3 regions of the Rhizobium sp. 62_C5_N11_2 genome follow, and region 3 is predicted to be linked to each of the others. Evidence: riboswitches for the same ligand, from Rfam matches in the RefSeq annotation. Region 3 holds a riboswitch; each other region holds the start of a gene.
The links. A riboswitch is a leader RNA that binds a small molecule or an ion and turns the genes downstream of it on or off. The one in region 3 is predicted to bind thiamine pyrophosphate.

Region 1 (7,290 bases), on a different contig from region 3:
AAAGGGCGCCTCGCCGCAGACCGCAAGCTGCTTGTCCATGTTTTCCTTGATCTTGTGCATCGGCACATGGCCGGGACCTTCGATCATCACCTGGCAATCCTTCGCCCAGGCGATTTTCGTTAACTCGCCGAGCGTTTCCAGTTCCGCGAACTGCGCCGCATCATTGGCATCAGCGATCGATCCCGGGCGCAGGCCATCACCGAGCGAGAAGGAAACGTCGTAAGCGCGGCAGATGTCGCAGATCTCCTCGAAATGCTCGTAGAGAAAACTCTCCCTGTGGTGGTGCAGACACCACTTGGCCATGATCGAGCCGCCGCGGGAAACGATGCCGGTGACGCGATTGACGGTCAGCGGGATATAGGCGAGCCGCACGCCGGCATGGATGGTGAAATAGTCGACGCCCTGCTCGGCCTGTTCGATCAGCGTATCGCGATAGACCTCCCAGGTGAGGTCCTCGGCAATGCCGTTCACCTTTTCGAGTGCCTGGTAGAGTGGCACTGTACCGATCGGCACCGGCGAATTGCGGATGATCCATTCGCGGATATTGTGGATGTTTCGGCCTGTCGACAGGTCCATGACCGTATCGGCGCCCCAGCGGATGGCCCAGACCATCTTTTCGACTTCCTCCTCCATCGACGAGGTGACAGCCGAATTGCCGATATTGGCATTGATCTTTACCAGAAAATTGCGACCGATGATCATCGGCTCCAGTTCCGGGTGGTTGATATTGGCGGGAATGATTGCCCGACCGGCAGCGATTTCCTGGCGGACGAATTCGGGCGTGACATAGTCAGGGATATGGGCCCCAAAACTTTCGCCGTCGCGGATGAGAGCATCCTTGGCCGCCTCTCGGCCGAGGTTTTCGCGAATGGCGATGAATTCCATCTCCGGCGTTACGATGCCGGCCCGCGCATAGGCGAGCTGGGTAACGGCCCTCCCCGCCTTCGCCTTGAAAGGCTGGTTGCGAACGGGGAATTCCGGCGTCAGCCGGTCGCCGGAAACAAAGCCGTTATCCTCCGGCCTGACGATGCGGCCGGCATAGGATTCCACATCGCCGCGAGCAAGAACCCAGCTTTCGCGCATGCGTGGCAAGCCTGCATCGATGCGGATTGCAGCGCCTTCTGCTGTGTAGGGACCGGAAGAATCGTAGACAGTGACCGGCGGTTCGCCAGAGGTCGGATGCAATGCGATCTGACGCATCGGTACGCGGATATCCGGATGAATGGTGCCTGCTTTCAGGACTTTCGCGGAGGCGGGAAGCGGACCTGTGGTGACGACCGGAGTGAGTTTGGTGGCTGCAATATTCATGGTTCGAGGCTCCAAGTTTTGACGTTTGGAGACCCAGTTCCAGTGTTGGAATGATGAAAAAACGCCGTGGATTCCGAAGGACGGATACCCGCCCTCGCTGCCGCAGCGCCCGCACCGTCCCTACGCCAGTATGAACTGGATCAGGTTCAACGGGTCACTGCGCCTCGGGCGGCCAAAGCCGATCCGACCAGCAGTATCTCAGCCCCTTGGCGGGACCCCCCTGGTGAATAGGGCTAAGCTATTGTGAGAAATGCCGCTCCGTCAAGCCCTTAGGGCACCATTCAGAACCCATATCCCGACCGCTTGAGTTCTGTTCATCGCGCCGCTGGGCTGACTGGCTTCATGGAGTTTAGCGAATGTGGCATGCTCAGCGCCGGCCCAATTCCCCGCCAGAACCTCCAGGAACGCAAAGCAGTCGCCAACGGCTCGGTGCCCATCCGCTGTCACCCGACCACCCCTAGCGGCACCACTTTCGCCGGCGACAATAGAATGCCCTCGAAAAGCCAACTTGCGCATGGCGTCCCTCGCCAAAGCTGCGCAAACCAGACTGTTTTTCATGCCCATCCTGTCAATGATCGGGAAAGGGGCAATAAGATCAATAATTAGACGGTATGATCAGTTTTTAATCAAAAATCAAAAAGCTCATCATTTTGGCAGAATCTGCGGTTTATTTGGCCGAATATGAAACATCAGGTCTCTTGCCTCGTGACGGTATTGCAAGTGTAATTCTCCTCGTCTGATCGGCGCTTCCGGCGTAATCAGACCAGCAAACAGCAGCGGAGCCGCCTTTTCAGCCCGGTCATTTGGCCGAGACGGCGGAGGCGTGCTCGGACGGCAAGGGGATGAGGCATGGCAAAGCTTGCGACGACAATTCTGACCGGGTTTCTCGGGACCGGCAAGACCACGCTTCTCAATCACCTGCTCACCTCAATCGAAAACGAGAGCGTAGCGGTGATCGTCAACGAATATGGGGAGGTCGGCATCGATGGAAAGCTCGTGGTGCCGACGGCGGACGAGGTCATCGAGCTGAACAATGGCTGCATCTGCTGCACTGTCAGGGGCGATCTCATCGCCGCGATCGGCGAACTGCTGCGCTCCGGACGGCCAATCGACCGCATCATCATCGAGACTTCGGGTCTTGCCGATCCGGCGCCGGTTATCCAGTCCTTCCTGCTCGACGAAACGCTCGCCAGGCGGCTGCAGCTTGATGCGATCGTGACCGTCGTCGATGCCCGCCATATGAAGCAACAGCTCTCTCAGGACGAGGCGAGGGAGCAGATCAGCTTTGCCGACGTGCTGCTGCTCAACAAGATCGACCTGGAGAGCGCCGAGGACCTTGCCGCCACCGAGCAGCAATTGCGCGGGATCAATCCGCTTGCCCGGATCATCCGGACGAGGGATTGCAAGGTCGAGCTCTCCGCGGTGCTCGACGTCGGCGCCTTCGACCTCAAGAACATCCTGTCTATCGACCCCGATATTCTCAAGGACCATGAACACGAGCACGACCAGAGCATCGGTTGCGTGGCGATCCAGGACTTCGGCCCGCTCGATCCAGCGGCGCTGAACGTCTGGCTCAATCGCCTGGCTCAGGAGATCGGCACGGACCTCTTCCGCATGAAGGGCGTGCTGAATCTCCACGGCGAGCAGCGCCGCTATGTCTTTCACGGCGTGCACATGACGCTTGAAGGACGCCCCGGAAAGGCCTGGGGGCCATCGGAAAAGCGGCTCAACGAAATCGTCTTCATCGGCAGGAACCTCGACGACGCGATGCTTCGAGACGGCTTCATGAGCTGCCTCAGCCAGCAGCGCGCGCTGGCATCCTGATGCGCATCCGCCCAACCCCTCAACAAGGAGACAGACCCATGCCCCCGCTCGTTGCCGCAATGATCAGCCTCGGTGTGCTCGGCGCCATCGACACCTATATCACCGCGACGATATTTCCCGTTCCCGTGTGGGTCACCTTCATCGCCTGGGCGTCGTTCTTCGCCTGCGGCGGCGGAAACCAGGGTCTGGTCAAATCGATCGTTTCCAACTGGACCGGCATCGGCATCGCCTCGATCACGCTGCTGATCATCCAGTATGGCCCGGCCCACCCGATCTTTGCGGCGATCCTGGTCGGCGCCGGCACCTCAGCAATGATCCTGGCCTCGGCCATCCCGATCTTGAACTTTCCGCCGGCGATCGTCTTCGGCTTCGCTTCTCTCGTCGGCACCAGCGCGGCGACGGACACGACGATCGTCACCTCAGGTCTCAATCATCCGACCCTCGTCGCCATGGCCGCCATGCTGCTCGGCGGCGTCTTCGGCCTGCTCTCGGAAATCGGAACCCAGCTTCTGGCGGGCAAGAAATCCGCGACCGCCTGAGCGTCATCGTCATCATTCACCATAAAGGAACGATCCCATGAAACTTCAGCATTATCTTGGCGGCCTTGAGGGGCTGGGGCCCGTGAGCACCGAAACGCGCGTTTTCGTCGATGTCTGGGAAACCAGGATCTTCGGCATCCATACGGCGATGATGGCGCTGTCGCCGCAGCTTCCGCTTCCCGAGACGCCATCGACGTTCAAGACCATCTGGACCTGGGCGGACCTCAGGAAAGGGGCGGAGTCCCTCAATCCCTTCGATTATTTCAGGTTTCGCTATTACGAGAAGTGGCTCGGCGGAATATCGGGATACTTCATCGACAACGGCTATATCACGGCAGAAGAGCTCGATGCGCTGACGGAGGAATATTACAACGAGCCGTCGAAGCCGCTGCACGAGGCCGGCGATGAGGCGATCGACCGGCGCGTCGTGCAATATCTAGTCGAAGGCGACAGCCCCAAGCGCGACGTCGGCGTGAACTTCGAATTCAAAGTCGGCGATACGGTGGCGATCCGCGATGTGCCGACCGTCGAGCATACGAGGCTGCCCGGTTTCCTCCGCAACAAGTTCGGAACGATCGAGACCGTCTATGACGGGGCTTACACCTATCTCTGCGACACCGGCCCCGACGGCGTCGGCGCGGCGATGCCGGTCTACTGCGTTCGCTTCGAACCGAGTGACCTCTGGCCCGATAATGCCGAGAAGAATTTCAGCCTCTATGCCGATCTCTACGCCCACTATGTCGAGGCACCGGAAGCCGGCGAAGCCTCCAAGGCCGCCTGAGACGCACACCAGTCGCCGCCATTCCAGTCAAGGAGCCACAACAATGATGGACCGTTTTCACTATCGCCAGGACCGGGAAGCCTACAGCACCGCCCGCGTCAAAGCCCTGGAAGCCCTGCTGATCAAAAAGGGCGTGATCACCGACAAAACCGTCGATACAGTCCTCGATTTCTTCGAGACAAAGATGGGGCCGTTCAACGGCGCCAAGATCGTCGCGCGCGCCTGGGTCGACCCGGCGTTCAAGGACAGGCTCGTCGCCGACACGCCGAAGGCCATCGCCGAACTTCAGTTGCCCGAGGGCATGGCGGGTGCCGAGGGCGAACACATGCGCGCGGTGGCCAACGCCCCCCATGTCCATAACCTCATCATCTGCACGCTTTGCTCCTGCTATCCGTGGCCGGTGCTCGGCCTGCCGCCCTACTGGTACAAGGACCCGACCTTCCGCAGCCGTGCCGCCCGCGAGCCGCGCGCCGTGCTGACGGAGTTCGGGCTGGCGGTTCCCGATGCGGTCGAGATCAAGGTCTGGGATTCCAGCGCCCAGATCCGCTGGTTCGTCGTGCCGGAACGCCCGGCCGGCACGGACGGGCTTTCCGAAGCGGAACTCGAGGCCCTGGTCACGCCCGAAGCGATGATGGGTGTCGCCGTCGCCAGGGCAGCGTGAGGAGGGGACATGCTGACGCAATTCGAGCATTTCGCCGTCACCGAGATGATGGGCAGCACCGACAACCCGCCGCGGGCGAACGGCTCGCTCTGCTTCGGCAGCGAGTGGGAGCGAAAGGCCTTCGGCATGGCGCTTGCGCTCGCCAAGGACGGCTTCTTCGAATGGGACGACTTCCGCGACGAGCTGATCAGCACGATCAGCGCATGGGAAGCGGCCCATCCAGTCGATCGATCCTCCTGGAATTATTATGACCAGTTCCTGGCCGCCCTCGAAAAGGCCGTGGCGAAATCCGGCGTCATCGACGCAGACGAGATCAAGGCCGCCTTCGCGGCCTGATCACCATAGAGCGCCGCGCGTCCCGCAGGACGCGCCAAGGACGTTCTATCACTTTGAATTGGCGCATGATCCTTTCCGAAATCGATTCCGATTTTCGGGGTTATGCGCTGGCCCTTCAGTCAACATGTTATCGGCGCCAAAGGCGCCATGTCGAAAGGTTTTCCGATGTCCACGCCCTATATCGTCTCATCCTCGGCACCTGTTGCCACCGCTTCCGCCACGAGGCTGCTTCAGTCGGCGATTGCCGCCTGCCTTGGCCTCATGATCGTCGGCTTTGTCGGCTTCTCGCATATCGAAATCGTCCACAATGCTGCGCATGACACGCGCCACGCCAACGCGTTTCCGTGCCACTGAGAGGAGAATGACAATGTCGCTGTTTCGCTCGATCGTCTTCACCGCGGTGCTCGTCGGCAGTATCGTCGGAACCGCTGTCACGGCCGTCCAGTTCTTCGGCACGAGCCAGCTCATCGCCAAGGCTGAAGTCTACGAGAAAGCGGGTGAGGCACTGCCGGCGGCAGGCGCCGCAGGCGCTATTCCCGCCGGACACGATCATGCGGCGATGGCCGCTCATGACCATGAAGAGGGAGGTTGGGAGCCGGCCGACGGCGTCGAGCGGACGGCCTTCACGCTGGCCGCCAATATTCTCACTGCCATCGGCTATGCGCTGGCGCTGACCGGGCTGATCTCGATGCGCGGCAAGTCGCTCGGCTGGCGCGAAGGGCTGATGTGGGGGCTGGCGGGTTTTGCCTGCGTGATGATCGCGCCGTTGCTGGGATTGCCGCCCGAACTGCCGGGCACGCCATCCGCGCCGCTTGCCGACCGGCAGGTCTGGTGGATAGCGACGGCGGCTGCGACGGCTTGCGGCCTCGCCCTGATCGCCTTTCACAGGAAGCCGTGGACGGCGGTCGCCGCCATCGTGCTGATCGCGGCTCCGCATGTGATCGGTGCGCCAGCCGCGCCAGAGGGCCGGCATGCGCTGGCTCCGGAAGCGCTCGAACATCAGTTCATCGCCGCCGCAGCCATGACCAGCCTCGTCTTCTGGGCGCTGCTCGGATCGCTGACGGGCACGTTCTTCCGGCGTTTCGAGGCATAGGGTGGAAGAGTTGCACCTGACATGGCGCGAGGATATCGACGCGCTGCAGTTTGACGCCGGCAACGGCGGCCACTGTTTCGTCCACCGGTTTGCGCTGCGGACATTGCTCGGCGCCAGGCCTTCGCCGGACGAATGCCTCGCCTTCGCCAGGCGGAACGCCCCTGCGTTGCTCAGTGCCGCCCGGCAGAGGATCGAGGCCGGCGAGGCACCGGCACAGCGGAATTTTCATCTCGACAGCCGGCAGATCCGCCGCAGCCTTTCGTAAGCTGGCAGGCTAATTGCATGGATTGAACATGCGGGCGTTTCCGGATCCGCATCGCAACAGGGGTCAAGGCAATGCGCATTGTTATTCTTTCCCCGCCCGGGGTCCAGTCTCTAGATATCGTCGGCCCCGCCGAGGTCTTCTGGGAAGCCGCCCAAAGGCTTGGCGACACGGATGCATACGACATACAGATCATGTCGACAGGAGCGGCGTCCGTCAACGGAACGGGCAAACTCCGGTTCCTCGCCGACCGGACGATCTTCGACCCGGACGAGCCGATCGACACGCTGCTTGTCGCTGGCGATCCGTCGTTCCAGACGATCGATCCCGAGGTTATCGCGTGGCTGCAGCGGCGGGTGCCGACGGTCCGGCGCTTCGGGTCGATCTGTACCGGCGTGTTCCTGTTGGCGGCTGCGGGGCTGCTCGACGGAAAGAACGTAACGACGCATTGGGAATGTGCCGGCAAGTTCGCCAGGGACTTTCCGG
Region 2 (7,290 bases), on a different contig from region 3:
TGCGCAGCTTCCGTGGTGATATGGCCGTTGCGCAGGTCGCTGTCGATGGCGAGCTGCTTGCCCGGCATGGCATCGAGCGTGAAACGCGCGCCGACCTCTGCGATACGCTCGGCGCCCTTCGTCACCACGATGAACTGCACCAGCGCCACGATCAGAAAAATGATCAGGCCGACGACGACATTTCCCGCAACGACGAAATCGCCGAAGGCCATGATGATCTCGCCGGCATCGGCATCCGCCAGCACGAGCCGCGTCGAGGAAATCGTCAAGGCCAGGCGGAACAGCGTGCCGATCAGAATGACCGCGGGAAAGGTCGAGATTTCAAGCACGCTCTTCAGATAGGTCGTGGTGATCAGCACCACGAAAGCGAAGGAGAGATTGAAGGCGATCAGCACGTCCAGAACGATTGTCGGAAGCGGCAGCACCATCATCGTCACGACGGAGGCGAAAAACACCGCAAGCAGCATATCGGTGCGCCGCGCAAGCATGGCGATGGCGGATGACCTTACCTTCATGATCCGGCTTCCGACGCCATCGCCTATTCTTGTTCGCTGCTGGAAATTTCGGCGAGCTTCGGCTCGGCACTGCCGGCGGAGGCGAAATTGACCGTATCGTCCTCACTGTCGCGGGAAACGATCATCTGGTCGTTGCCGATCTCCTTGATCCGCCAGCCGCTCGCAACGACATCGCCTTCCTCGTAGCGGCGGCCGTCGGAGCCGATGATGAACCTGACTGGCGTATAGCCGGCGGCGGCGACGAAGCCGTCGAGACCGGAAGAGAGGGCGGTGAGATCGACGATGGAAACGGAACCACCGCGCCGGCTCATCGAGGCGATGATGCTACGCAGCTTCGTCTTGTCAGGCAGGCCGAGAGGTCGCGATCCTTCGCCGATGCGAATTTCGTCGGCGGTGGCGACGATGCTAAGATCTTGGGGAATCTGAGCCATACGAATGGCCTGGCGGATTTCGGCAGCGATCGCCGCCGATGACGGCGCCGGTTCGGGTGCGGCGGAAACCCTGACGGGCGGGCCTTCGTGAGCCGGCGCGTCGCTGTTGTAAAGGCCGACCAGCAAAAGCATCGCCGCCAGCCCGAGAAGGCCGGCAGCCGCAATCCGGCGTGGCGCGAACCGCCCGCGCCCGGCGCCGAGACCTTCGAGTTCGCAGGCCGTGCCGTCGAAGGAGATGGTCTGCCTCTTTGTAAGGCTCATCGTTCGATCACGCGGGATGGAATGACCATCGATCACCACGTCATCCCGCAGCGCGGTAAACGACACCGCGTCGGAGCCGCGGGAGCGCTGCAGACTGATGGCAAAGGCGGGTTCCGGTTTGGCGCCGAGGATGATCAGGTCGCAATCGGCGCTGCCGCCGACAACCTGCCGCTCCGCCGTCAACGGCAGAATGGAGCTGCGCCCGGCGCGCGTGATACGCAAGACCGGTCCGCCGCGGCCTGACGCAGCGTTGCCGGCGTTACCTCTGAATGTCGGCGAAGAGGGATCTAGATTCATAGCCATCTTGTTCCCGAACCGTCCGTCGAGCGGCTTTTATTGTCTTCGAGAGCGGGGAAGCGAGACGGGCGAACCCGTCGCGCCATTGTTTCAATCAGCCTGGGCCGATCTTCTTGATGGCGTTTGCGACGCCGTTGATCTTGGTGATTTCAGTTGCAACCTGCAGGCTCTGCGCGGTCGCTTCGTTCTGGGCCGACTTGAAGGCGGAAATCGCCGAGCCGATACCCGCATCGAGTGTCGAAGTACTAGTGCTGGTAGCCATGTCTTGAACTCCTTGCATGGTTTTGGCGGCCAAAATCTTGCAGAATTCCGGATCGAATTCAACAGCTTATGTTAAAAAGTTATTAATTCGCGATATGTACAACAATTGCGCGAAATGGATATCCGTCCTGTTCCCAGCGGACCGATGATCTGCAACAGTAGATCAGATAATTATTAACAGACTGGATTTCGCAGCCCCCTGATTTCCTTCGTTCATTAGTTGTCGGGCGGCATCCGGATCGTGAGGTAAACTCAGATGTTTGCGCGTTTTGTTTACATGGCCGCTATCGGACTGCTGGTCTCCTTTCCTCCATCAGCCGGCGCCGGCGAGCGGGAGGTGCGCCTGGATGTCGTCTCCCTGCCGCTTGGCGATGTCGTCCAGACGCTGTCCTTCATGTCTGGCATCCCGGTCACGACAGTCGGGACGCTGAGCGGCAAGGTCGAGCACTGGTCCGTCCGAGAAAGCGGAGCCAAGGCCTTCGTCAAGCTTGGCGATGCCAGCAATCTCTTCGTCGCCTATGACGGCAGCCGCATCATCATCGCGCCTAAGCAGGAGGTCTCCACCGTTGTCCTCGATCGCGGCGACCGCAGCTGGAAGACCGAGCAAAACGCCATTCGCGCGCTGTTCCCGCTACTGCCGGACGATGCACTGCGTGAAGATCCCGCCAGCGGCTTGGTGCTGGTGCGCGGCCCCTCCGTCTTCACCAAGGCCGTCGAAGACGTGCTGAGCCGGCAGGAAGCCGACAGCATCAAGGTCATCAAGGGCGGCCAGCTGGAAATCCTGACGACGAACAACGGTGCCTGAGCGGCTGATATGAAGGCGCTGAAGTCTCTCAGGCAGTTACTGGAGATCCGCAGCCTGCGGGCGGACAATCTTTCCCGCAGCCTCTCCGAGGCGCGGGCGGACGCCGAAAACGCGCGGGAGCGGGAAGCGAAAGCCTCCGAAGCGCTCGACATGGCAGCAAGCCGGGCCGCAGGCAATCCTATCGTCGACGAATTGCGCAAGAGCGGCGTTATCTCCGCCGCCAAGCTTCAGGACGCGTTGATGCGACAATCCGTATTGCGCAGCCATGAAGCCGATGCCGGCCGATCGCTTGCGCAGCGCAAAGACGCCCGGTGCGCCGCGCAAGAGCGGGCAGAACAAGCCGCCGCCGATTTTTCGCGAGCACAGAAGGCGGTATTGCGCGCCGAATTTTCGCTTGAAGCAGCGGAGAAAGTCGACCGGTAGAGAGCTAAGAACCAGCAGATGAACCAACCGCCTTGGCAGCGAACCAGCGTAACCACTGTCCTGATGCAACGTTCCGCGTCATCGCTTGATCATTGATGTTCAGCCTCAGCTTGAAATTAGTGCTCACGTTACGAATGCGAAACCTACCCGGGCTCCCCTCTTGTTCAGCAATGGCTGGATGGTGAACTTCGAGCGCATCACGATACGGAGTTGATCCGCGGCGTCGACCGGCCGTAATGGCTCCGCAGCTGGTGTCTTAAGCCAGGGTCCGAGTACGGCACGCTCATTCCAGCGCGTTTCCTCCGAGCGCCATCTGTTTTTCTCCCGCCAAGCCTGTTTGCTCATCGTAGCTAGGAACTGCTCAACGGCCATGCCAATGATAACGCCCTCAAACAGCGCGGCGATTAGCAGTTCAGGAATTTCGAAGTCTGCAATGGCTATACCGCCCGAAGCGCCTACTGCGGCAGCCCCGATGATCAGCCGAGGTGCTGCTCACAGCACCAACCTTTGGCCATATTGCATGCCCCTCTCCGGATTTCCCGCCACGATAGTACAACGCGCGTACCATATCCAAAAAAATGAGGCCTCGACCGCATGAAGCTTCCCCCGAGAAACCGATATTGGCTCTAGAGGACAGTCGACATCCGCTTCCGCTCAGGACGTTCCTACGTCGTGGCACGGCGCGATTTCGAGGCCAGCGCTCCGGCTTGTTGCTATGGAGCTCACGTTTTGGACGAAGATCGCATAATGGATCGTCGGGGACGGCGTGATCGCGCTGCTTGTGGGGTCGATTCGGATCCAGCCGGTGGGATTCGGGTGGCGGAAGCGCTCGCGCACTGAGAGCCTGCGCAATCGACAAAGCTAAGCACCTTCGCGGGCCGAAGGAACCTGTCTTAAGGAACGGGCGGGCCCGGCATTTCTCGCCTCGGTGGAGGTGGCGAATATCCGCCAGTTAGGTTCCTATTGCGGCGCGCATATCGCGCTTGTGAAATGCAATTAGCGGAGGCACGGAGACTTCCGGTTTCAACGGCGATTTTAGACGGGAAGCCGTCATGCTTGACGAGCAAGAAAAATATGCATTAGGCCTTGCTTGACAGAAGGGCAGCTCCGGTCTTTCATGGCGGCATTCACCAGGGGGGCCCGGCAAGGGGCTGAGATACTGCTGAACAATAAGGTGTTGCTTGTTGTGGCGCAGTGACCCGTTGAACCTGATCCAGTTCATACTGGCGTAGGGACGGTGCAAGCGCTCCAAGGCTTCGGATTCACGCGTGGAATCCATGCCGGCGTCTTTTCATCATTCCGGCTGACTGGGTCTCCAACTTTCAATTTGGAGCCTCAAACTATGACATTGCCGCAAAAAACTTCACCCCAACCGTCACCACCGGCCCGCTGCCAGTGTCGCGGAAGATCCATACCGGGAGTTATCCACAGTCATGTCCGCGTGCCGATGCGCGGAATCAGCGTCCATCCGACCGCCGGCGAGCCGCCTTTCGTCGTCTATGATTCCTCCCATCCCGACACCGCCCGCAGCTACCGTGACGAGACCTTGCCGAAGGAAGCGCACAAGGTGGCGCATTTCTGCTCGATGCGCATATCGCACAACATCCGCGCCGAGGCGCAGAAGGAGGGGCTGGACGCGATGGCGGCGAAATACCGACAGGGCGGCGAACTTTACATGTCGGTCGTAGAGGCCGCTAAAATACCGATTGGAGGATGACCATGCGCGTTCTTGTCAAGGGGGCCGGCGTTGCCGGCCTCACCGTGGCCTGGCAGCTTTATCGCCAAGGCTTCCGCGTCACCCTTACGGAGCTGGCCGACAAGGTCGGGGGCGGCGCCTCCGGCCTTGCCGGCGGCATGCTCGCCCCGTGGTGCGAACGGGAAAGTGCGGAGGAACCGGTGCTGACGCTCGGTCGTAATGCCGCCGATTGGTGGGAGGCAGCATTGCCCGGCCACGTCAAACGCCGAGGAACGCTGGTGGTCGCGGGTGGGCGAGATACCGCCGAGCTGGACCGCTTTTCCCGCCGCACAAGCGGATGGGAATGGCTGGACGAGGCGGCGATCGCAGCTCTGGAGCCTGATCTCGCCGGCCGCTTCCGCAGGGCGTTGTTCTTCCGGCAGGAAGCGCACCTCGATCCACGGCAGGCGCTCTCGGGACTTGCGGCAGGACTGGAGAACGCCCGCGTGCTTCTCGTGTTCGGCGTCACGGGCAATGCGAACGTTGCCCATTATGACCGGGTGATCGACTGCACCGGTGCCGCCCAGATTGGCCAACTGCCCGAATTGCGTGGTGTTCGAGGCGAGATGCTCTGCGTCGAAACGCGCGAGGTCAGCCTTTCTCGCCCCGTCCGCCTGCTGCATCCGCGCCACCCGATCTATATCGTGCCGCGCGAAAAGAACTGCTTCATGGTCGGTGCGACGATGATCGAAAGTGACGATGCGGGGCCGATTACCGCGCGTTCGCTGATGGAGTTGCTGAATGCTGCCTATGCGATGCATCCCGCCTTCGGCGAGGCACGCGTCACGGAAACAGGCGCAGGCGTGCGGCCCGCTTATCCCGATAATCTACCGCGCGTGACGCAGGAGAAACACACCCTCCATGTCAACGGCCTCTATCGCCATGGCTTTTTGCTGGCGCCGGCCATGGCCGGAGAGGTGGCGCGGCTTCTTCTAACAGAACAAACGGAAAGGAGGGCGCCATGACCTTCATCATCAATGGCGAGGAACAACAGGTCGCGGCCGCGACGCTCGCAGATCTGCTTCTCGCTCTGGACTACGAAGGCGGGTGGCTCGCAACCGCGGTGAACGGCGAACTGGTACACCGCGAGGATCGCGTCGATTTCATGCTTGGCGAGCGCGACCGCATTGAAATTCTCTCACCGATGCAAGGAGGCTAAGATGCTGAAACTTTACAGCGTCGAGGTCCATTCCCGGCTGCTGCTTGGCACCGCCCGCTACCCGTCTCCGGCCGTGCTTGCGGAAGCAGTGAGACGATCGAAGACCGAAATTGTAACTGTTTCGCTTCGGCGCGAGGCCGTCGGCGGCAAGGCGGGCGGCGCCTTCTTTGAGCTGATCCGCGAGCTTGATGTGCGCGTGCTTCCCAACACGGCCGGATGCCACAGCGTGCAGGAGGCTGTGCTGACGGCGAAGATGGCGCGCGATGTTTTCCGCACCGACTGGATCAAGCTCGAAGTGATCGGCCATCACGATACGCTGCAGCCCGATGTTTTCGGCCTCGTCGAGGCGGCACGCATCCTGACCGGCGAGGGCTTTCACGTCTTCCCCTATACGACCGACGATCTTGTCGTCGCCGAAAGGCTGCTGGACGCCGGCTGCCGCGTCCTGATGCCTTGGTGCGCGCCGATCGGCTCTGCCATGGGAGCGGTGAACCCGATGGCGCTGCGGGCATTCCGAGCACATTTTCCGGATGTGCCGCTCATCGTTGATGCCGGCATCGGCCGCCCATCTCATGCCGCCGCCGTCATGGAATACGGCTATGATGCCGTTCTTCTGAACACCGCCGTTGCCGGCGCGGGTGATCCCGCCGCCATGGCCGAGGCCTTCGCGTTTGCCATCAATGCCGGCCGCATCGCGCATGGCGCCGTGCCGCTGGAGCCGCGCGACATGGCCGTTCCTTCCACTCCCGTCATCGGAAAGGCCGTCTTTTCATGAAGCTCGATCCCTTCTATCTCATCGTCGACAGCGCCAACTGGGTCGAGCGTCTCGTGCCGCTCGGCGTCAAACTCGTCCAGCTGCGCATCAAGGACCAGCCAGAGCCGGTGCTTCGCGAGGAGATCCGGCGTGCGAAAGCCGCCTGCGCGGCAGCGGACTGCCGATTGATCGTCAACGATTACTGGAAGCTCGCGATCGATGAGGGATGCGATTTCATCCATCTCGGGCAGGAGGATCTGGCGGCAGCCGATCTGGCTGCAATCGGCCGCGCCGGCCTGAAGCTCGGCCTTTCCACGCACGACATGGCGGAACTAGAGACGGCGCTGGCCGCCCGTCCGGATTACGTGGCATTCGGACCGGTCTGGCCCACGGTGCTCAAAGAGATGAGATGGACGCCACAAGGCGTCGAACGCATTGCGAACTGGCGGCGGCGTGTCGGGCCGATGCCGCTCGTTGCCATCGGCGGGATCACCGCCGAGCGCGCGCCGCTGGTACTGGAAAACGGCGCCGATACCGCTGCCGTGGTCACCGATATCACCCGCAACCCCGATCCCGAAGCCCGCACACGACAGTGGCTGGCCGCGACCGCGCCTTGGCGGTCCGTGACTGAGAGGCCGCACCTGGGCTC
Region 3 (7,290 bases):
TCGGCATCGAAGCCGCGGGCGGCGATCTCCTGGGCAATCGCCTTTGCCACCTTTTCGGCCCCGAGCGCCAGCGCTGCGGCATCGCGCGGAACATATATCCTCACCGTCATCGACGTACCTCCGCGACGAGTTCCGCCGCCGTCTGATCGTCGACCCGGCCATAAACCTCGCCGTCAAGCATCACCGCCGGCGCGCAGGCGCAGAGCCCGAGACAGTAGACCGGCTCCAGCGTCACGCCGCCATCGAGCGTCGTCTGATGAAAATCAATGCCGAGCAGCGCCTTGACGCGTTCGGCCAGCGCATCGCCACCCATCGACTGACAGGCTTCGGCGCGACAGAGCTTCAGCACGTGCCGGCCGGCGGGATGGTCGCGATAATCGTGATAGAAGGTCACCACGCCATGCACCTCGGCACGCGAGAGGTTCAATTCCTCCGCGATGACGGGCATGGCTTCCTGCGGCACATAGCCGAATTCCTGCTGAACCTCGTGCAGAATGGGAAGCAGCGGCCCTTCGAGAAATCGAAGATCGGCGACGATGGCTCGGGTGCGCGCTGCAATATCGCCTTCGGCGATATGAATGGTCATAAGGCAGCCCTCCCGGCGGCTTGCTCGTTGCGGAATAGCGGGCCTCCCCCGGCCGAGTGCTATTCCGCAACTACCATTTCAGGGAAGCAGCCGGTGATCAATAAAGCTATCTCGTTGCTTGATAGGTTTTTTCTATCAGAGTTCTTCGTCTTGCACGAGCACCCTCGCCTCGTGCAGCAAGGCCGATACAAGCGGCGTAAAGGGCTCGCGATAAGGCGCAACAAGGCCGACCAGATGATGCGCCTCCGGCTCGACGATCGGGATCATGCGGATTTCCACTGGAAATCCAAAGGATTTGGCGACGTTGCGCGGCATGATGCTCGCCCAGCGTCCAGTCCTGACATGCGAGAACAGCACGATCATCGAGTTGGATTCGAGCGTCGGATGCGCTGTGGCGCCCGCTTCGGTCAAGTGGCGGTTGATGATCCGACGGTTCTGCATGTCGGCAGTCAATAGACAAAGCCGAAGATCGCCGATCTCCCGCCAGGTCACGTTGTCGCGATCGGATAGCGGACTGCCTGCAGCCGTGATCAGATTATAGCGCTCGGCATAGAGGGGAACGGTCGTGACGCGGCCGAGCGGCTCGTTTTCGAGATAGGTGATGCCGGCATCGATTTCGAGGTTTTCGAGCATGCTCAGCACCTGCAGCGAATTCCGCGAGACGATCGAAAAGGTCACGCCGGGATGCCGCTCCTGAAAAGGCGTAGTAATGCGCGAAAGCATGGCGAGCGCGGTCGGAATAGCGGCGAGGCGGATGTGGCCGGAAAGGCCGCGGCGCGCGGCGCGCATCTCTTCGCGCATGGTGCGGGCATCGCCGACGATGCGTCGCGCCCATTCGAGCACGCGCTGCCCTTCCGGCGTCAGCCCCTGGAACCGCGAACCGCGCTGCACCAGCATGACGCCAAGCTGATCCTCGAGCTGCCGGATGGCAGCCGAAAGCGTCGGCTGCGAGATCCCGCACTCCTCCGCGGCGCGGCCAAAATGCTTTTCATTGGCAAGGGCGATGAAGAATTCCAGCTTGTCGATCATCCGGTCTCCCGATCCGGCATGACATCATCCGGGTCAGTTCATCTTTGACGCAGCAGCGGTGCTCCGCAAGGGCGATCGCTAACTGTTTTCTGCAGCCGGGAAAAGATCGAACAGCGATTCGAGGAAGGCAAGCACGCTGACATTGCCGATGCTGTAATAGACCAGCCTGCCCTGACGGCGCGTATGGACCAGGCCTTCGAGCCTTAAACGCGCCAGCTGCTGCGAGACCATGGCCTGCTGTATGCCGAGGATGTTCTCGATTTCACTCACCGTCCGCTCCTCGTTCGCCAGTATGCAGAGGATCAGAAGTCGGGTCTGGTGCGCTAGCGCTTTCAGCAGATCGCTCGCTTCGTGGGCTTTTCCAGCGAGTTTGTGCAATTCCTGGCCGGTCATCCCCGGCTCGGGTTTGGGCAACGGCATTCGGTATTATCTCGGAAGGGAGGCGATGAGGTAGATCAGCACAATAGCATATTCGCACAAGCGAATTGGTCAAAAGTGATGAAATGCCAAAAAAGGTCCAAACAAATCAGCAGATAAGCTGACCGCCGTTGATCTCGATCACCTGTCCGGTGATGTAGCCCGAGAGCGAGGGAGCCGCCAGGAACAGATAGGCGGGAGCGCAGTCCTCCGCCGTGCCGAGCCGCTGCAGGGGGATGGATTTTCTCGTCTGTTCCAGCTTTTCGCGGGAGGAATAGCGCTCATGGAATTCCGTCTCGATCGTTCCCGGTGACACGCAATTGACGCGGATTCCGTCCGGTGCAAGCTCACGGGCAAGCGCCTTGGAATAGGTCGCAACGAAGGCTTTCGAAGCCGAATAGATCGAGGAGCCGGGGCTGCCGCCGGTCAGCGCCGAAATCGAAACCGTGTTGACGATGGCAGCGCCTTCAGCCGCCTTCAATGCCGGCAGCAGCGCGCGTGTCAGCGCCACCACCGATGTCTGGTTGAGCCGCACGACCGCCTCATATTCTGCGTCGGTGAGCGTGGCAGCGGGAAAACGGCCAAGCATGGTACCGGCATTGTTGACAAGCACATCGACCCTGTCGAAGAAGGCGAGAGCATCTTCAGCAAATTGCGCTGCCCCACCGACTGCGGAGAAATCGGCATGCAGCAGCAGCGCCCGTCTTTCAGATTCAGCCGTCAGCAGGAAATCCGGGAGGTCGCGTCCCGGCTTGCGCCCGGTATGGACGATTACTTTCGCGCCGCAGTCCAGGAACTGCCGGGCCACTTCAAGGCCGATGCCGCGACCGGCGCCGGTCACGACCACATTGCGATTTTCGAACAGTCTGGGATGAAACACGAAGCCGTCCTCCTCGCGGACAGTGCCGCCGGTTGCGTCACTCGCCCTTAACATATGAGCACGCCGACCGAAAGAAAGGCGCGCATCGATCTTTCCCGGGAGAGACTTGGTCTCACCCCGGAAACTGCTCTTCCCAAGAAGTTCCAGCCTTTTAGTTTTCGGTCTCCAGAAGCCGCGCGCCTGGCCCCTCCCTGCCGAGCCGGTCGCAGGGATTGCGCAACGGACAGCTTTCGATCGACAGGCAGCCGCAGCCGATGCAACCTGTCAGACGGTCGCGCAGCAGGCTAAGCCGCCTGATTCGCGCGTCGAGATCATCCTTCCAGCGCGCCGACAGCGTCTGCCAGTCGGCGACGGTCGGCGTGCGTCCCTGCGGCAGGGACTCGAACGCCGCCTGGATTTCCGAAAGCGGAATGCCAACACGCTGCGCCACCTTGATGATGCCGAGCCGGCGCAGCACATCGCGGCCATAGCGCCGCTGGTTGCCGCGGGAGCGGATGCTCGAGATCAGCCCCTTGGTCTCGTAAAAATGCAGCGCCGAGACGGCCAGGCCGCTGCGCTCTGCCACTTCACCGACCGTCAGGAGCTTGCCGAGCGGCGCCGCAGGAATTGTATCCATCACCTCTTGACCTCAATATTAGTTGAGGTTTTATAACCTTGGCTCCTGCAATCGTAAAGTCCAATCGCAACAAGGAGCGACGCGTGAAAACACCCACCAGGCTGGCTGTCATCTATGGGAGCACGAGAGAGGGCCGCATCTGCGACCGGGTGGTCAAATGGCTGACGCAGGAGCTCGTCCGCTTCCCGCAATTTGATATCGACATCATCGACCCGCTGGATTTCGCGCTGCCGGCCAACCGTGACATGACGCACCCCGAAATCGACAGGCTCGCCGGACGGCTTGGCATGGCCGACGCCTTCATCATCGTCACGCCGGAATACAATCACAGCTTCACCGCCTCGTTGAAGTCGATCATCGATTTCTTCTTCGAGCCCTGGCAGGGCAAGCCGGTCGCCTTCGTTTCCTATGGCGGCATATCTGGCGGCCTGCGCGCCGTCGAACAACTGCGGCTCGTCTTTGCCGAACTCCACGCCGTGACGATCCGCGATTCGGTCAGCTTTGCCGCACCTTGGAACCGCTTCGACACAGACGGGCGGCTCGACAATCCCGCCGACGCAATGCGTTTGCTCGATCGGATGATGGCGAGGCTGGAATGGTGGACGCAGGCGCTCGTCACTGCCCGCAGCGATCGTCCCTATACCGACACAGAGCGCCGCGCGTCTTTTCGGACGCGCTAAGGACGCTCTATTACTTTGAATCTGCGCATAATCCTTTCCGAAAATCGATTCCGATTTTCGGGGTTATGCGCTAGCCGCCTGAGGCAGAGAGCTCCGGTTCCGTTCCCGGCAGGTACGGAACCATTGGGAACACCCGGACAGGACCTCCGTCCGGGTGTTTCCCGTCGCATCAGGTCCATCCCGACCGCGCAGACGGGTTCGCAATTTTGCTGTTGCGGGGAGGAAACCCCGGTGATAGTTTCCGCGCAAATAACAGGGGAGCTCCGTATCGCCGGGGCTGAGATGTGAGGTGCAAGCCTCTGGACCCTTCAAAGCTGATCTGGGTAATGCCAGCGGAGCGAGGTTCAGATGTTCTCAGGCGCACAGGTGTCACTCTATCCGATGTCCGGCAATTTCGTCGGCATCATTCTTGATGCCGTCAAGGCGCTCGACCCCTATCGCGACCGGCTGCGCATCGAGACCGATGACATCTCCACACTGCTGGTCGGCCCGCCTGACATTCTCTTCGCCGCCATGCACGATCTTTTCGTCGCCGCCGCAAAGACCGGCGAGCATTGCGTCCTGTCAGCCGCCGTTTCACGCGGCTGCCCCGGCGAGCCTGACGACGCCATCTGCGGCGTCAACCCCTCCCTCGGTCAGGCGGAGCCGCTTGCCGAGCGTATGACAGCCGCACTTGCCGCCGTTGAAACCACCACCGAGACCGGCCAGCCGACCGCTGCGCAATTCTCGCTCTACGTCATGGGAACCGGTACCCATATGGACGAGATTTATGGCTGCATCGACTTCCTGAAGCGCTCTGGCACCTTCGACCGTGCCAAGAATTTCTGCACCAGGCTTTCTGGCGATGCCGGTGCCGTCTTCGCAACCATTCGTGAGGCCTTCTATCGCTTCGGCGACCCCGAGGGACATGTTACCCTCGACATCACGGCGTCTGCCAATAGCCCGACGAAAGCCTGAAATCGAACGCTGATGACACTGCCACAACCATCGGCTTCGCGCCTTGCCGCGCTCCGCGCCGCTCTCTACCGGGGCATACCCGCCTTGCTGGCCGGCTGCGTCTTTTTGGCGGCATGGGAACTCTATGTCGATCTTTCCGGTATCAAAGCTTCCATCCTGCCGGCGCCTTCGCGCATCGTCATCCAGGGCTGGCTGAACCGCGAGGCGCTGATATCAAACACCTGGCCGACGCTCGGCGCGACACTCGGAGGTTTCGCGCTGTCGCTGGCCTTCGCCTTCGCCGCCTCGATCCTCATGGATTTCGTGCCCTTCATGCGCCGGGCATTGCTGCCGATCTTCATCGCCAGCCAGACCCTGCCGCTGGTGGCGATCGCGCCCCTCGTCGTCCTCTGGTTCGGCTTCGGCCTGTTGCCGAAGATCCTGCTGGTGGCGCTCGTCACCTTCTTCCCGCTGCTCGTCGCCTTGCTGCAGGGCTATGAATCGACTGACCGCGACATCGCCGAATTGCTGAATTCGATGAAGGCGAGCCGCTGGCGCATTTTCCGCCTGGCACGGCTTCCCTCCTCGCTGCCCTATTTCTTCGCCGGCCTGCGGATCTCGATCACCTATGCTGTCGTCGGCGCGATCTTTGCCGAATATGCCGGCGCCGCCCGCGGCCTCGGCATCTATATCCTCAACGCCAAGAACAATTTCCGTCCCGATCTCGTGCTCGCCGCCGTCGTCATCAGCGCCGTTCTGACACTCTGCCTCTTCGGAGCGACGCTATTGATCCAGCGCCTCGTCATGCCCTGGCAGCCAACCGCGGAGCGGCGCCGATGAGCGATACAATGGTTGAACTGCACAATATCTCGAAGTCCTTCGACGGCATGAAGGTGCTCGGCGATATTTCGCTCGCCGTCGCAGACGGCGAGTTCGTTTCGATCGTCGGCCCGTCCGGCTCCGGAAAATCGACGGTGCTGCGACTGCTGACCCAGGCACTGCGCCCCGATGCCGGCACCATGCTTTTTAAGGGCGTGCCGCTGGAACAGGCGCCGCATTCCTTCGCCTTCATGCCGCAACGCGATGCGCTGATGCCCTGGCGCCGGATCATCGACAATGCGGCACTCGGTCTCGAGGTGAAAGGCATGAGCCGCCGCGCGGCCCGCGCCGCCGTCGCGCCGCTGTTCGAGAGCTTCGGCCTTGCCGGCTTCGAACACCACTATCCCTCCGAACTGTCAGGCGGCATGCGCCAGCGCGCCGCGCTGCTGCGCACCGTCGTCCAGACCCAGGACATGCTGCTGCTCGACGAGCCTTTCGGCGCGCTCGACGCGCTGACGCGCACGCAGATCCAGGAATGGCTGCAGGGCATGTGGACCGAACACCGTTGGACGGCGCTGCTGATCACCCATGATGTTCGCGAGGCCGTGTTCCTCTCCGACCGGATCTACGTGCTTTCGGCCCGTCCGGCGCGTATCATCCGCGAATTCCGCGTTCCCCTGCCCCGCCCGAGAAGCATTGCCGATCTCGGCTCGCCGGCGGCCCAGGCGATCGAAACCGAAATCCTGCAAACCCTGCTTCATCCGCTAGAACAGGATGATTTTAGGCCAGTCGGCCTCAAATCTGAATCCTGTTCTGATTTAAAGAGTTAGAGCATGATGTCGTCCGAAAACCGCTCACACTTTTCGGCATCATGCTCTAGAGACCTGAGGAGGTCACCATGCTGCTTCTCACCCGTCGCCAGACGATCTTCGCCGCCATCGCGGCAAGCCTCGCCGGCCGTACCGCCCTCGCCCAATCGGCGCCCGCAAAGGTTCGCATCGCGCTCGACTGGACACCCAACACCAACCATATCGGCATCTATGTCGCCAAGGCGAAGGGCTTCTATGCCGATGCCGGGCTCGATGTCGAGATTCTTCCCTTCACCGATACCAGCGCCGGAACGCTGGTGTCCAACGGCGTTGCCGATTTCGGCATCAGCAGCGAGATCGAGACCCTCACGCAGCGCGCTGGCGGCGGTGACGTGAAGATGGTCTACGGCGTCGTCCAGACGGAAACCGCACGCCTGATCTTCAAGGGCGGACGCGACGACATCAAGAGCCCGAAAGACCTCGACGGCAAGACCTATGGCGGCTTTGGCGGTACCTGG

Region 1: linked by a shared signal. The riboswitch ahead of thiC (phosphomethylpyrimidine synthase ThiC) and the one ahead of AB8B31_RS19965 (YkoF family thiamine/hydroxymethylpyrimidine-binding protein) in region 3 are both predicted to bind thiamine pyrophosphate.
Region 2: linked by a shared signal. The riboswitch ahead of AB8B31_RS32110 (phosphomethylpyrimidine synthase ThiC) and the one ahead of AB8B31_RS19965 (YkoF family thiamine/hydroxymethylpyrimidine-binding protein) in region 3 are both predicted to bind thiamine pyrophosphate.

Annotation. Positions count from the first base shown of each region.
Region 1 covers NZ_JBPWPW010000002.1:632,203-639,492, reverse strand. Annotated here, with positions in the region: gene thiC (phosphomethylpyrimidine synthase ThiC) at 1-1,308, opposite strand, end outside; TPP riboswitch at 1,408-1,540, opposite strand; gene AB8B31_RS26605 (CobW family GTP-binding protein) at 2,158-3,132, shown strand; gene AB8B31_RS26600 (DUF1097 domain-containing protein) at 3,171-3,671, shown strand; gene nthB (nitrile hydratase subunit beta) at 3,709-4,452, shown strand; gene nthA (nitrile hydratase subunit alpha) at 4,496-5,113, shown strand; gene AB8B31_RS26585 (nitrile hydratase accessory protein) at 5,123-5,449, shown strand; gene AB8B31_RS26580 (CbtB domain-containing protein) at 5,615-5,803, shown strand; gene AB8B31_RS26575 (CbtA family protein) at 5,817-6,542, shown strand; gene AB8B31_RS26570 (hypothetical protein) at 6,544-6,807, shown strand; gene AB8B31_RS26565 (GlxA family transcriptional regulator) at 6,879-7,290, shown strand, end outside.
Region 2 covers NZ_JBPWPW010000004.1:76,158-83,447, forward strand. Annotated here, with positions in the region: gene AB8B31_RS32080 (flagellar biosynthesis protein FlhA) at 1-515, opposite strand, end outside; gene AB8B31_RS32085 (SctD/MshK family protein) at 539-1,429, opposite strand; gene AB8B31_RS32090 (hypothetical protein) at 1,599-1,766, opposite strand; gene AB8B31_RS32095 (hypothetical protein) at 2,022-2,570, shown strand; gene AB8B31_RS32100 (hypothetical protein) at 2,580-2,993, shown strand; partial or broken gene AB8B31_RS32105 (DUF2726 domain-containing protein) at 3,138-3,473, opposite strand; TPP riboswitch at 4,116-4,246, shown strand; partial or broken gene AB8B31_RS32110 (phosphomethylpyrimidine synthase ThiC) at 4,498-4,710, shown strand; gene thiO (glycine oxidase ThiO) at 4,713-5,693, shown strand; gene thiS (sulfur carrier protein ThiS) at 5,690-5,887, shown strand; gene AB8B31_RS32125 (thiazole synthase) at 5,889-6,662, shown strand; gene AB8B31_RS32130 (thiamine phosphate synthase) at 6,659-7,290, shown strand, end outside.
Region 3 covers NZ_JBPWPW010000001.1:4,055,300-4,062,589, forward strand. Annotated here, with positions in the region: gene AB8B31_RS19930 (formate dehydrogenase beta subunit) at 1-110, opposite strand, end outside; gene AB8B31_RS19935 (formate dehydrogenase subunit gamma) at 107-586, opposite strand; gene AB8B31_RS19940 (LysR family transcriptional regulator) at 722-1,615, opposite strand; gene AB8B31_RS19945 (ArsR/SmtB family transcription factor) at 1,694-2,035, opposite strand; gene AB8B31_RS19950 (SDR family NAD(P)-dependent oxidoreductase) at 2,142-2,912, opposite strand; gene soxR (redox-sensitive transcriptional activator SoxR) at 3,064-3,528, opposite strand; gene AB8B31_RS19960 (NADPH-dependent FMN reductase) at 3,612-4,208, shown strand; TPP riboswitch at 4,453-4,566, shown strand; gene AB8B31_RS19965 (YkoF family thiamine/hydroxymethylpyrimidine-binding protein) at 4,557-5,165, shown strand; gene AB8B31_RS19970 (ABC transporter permease) at 5,178-5,984, shown strand; gene AB8B31_RS19975 (ABC transporter ATP-binding protein) at 5,981-6,793, shown strand; gene AB8B31_RS19980 (ABC transporter substrate-binding protein) at 6,862-7,290, shown strand, end outside.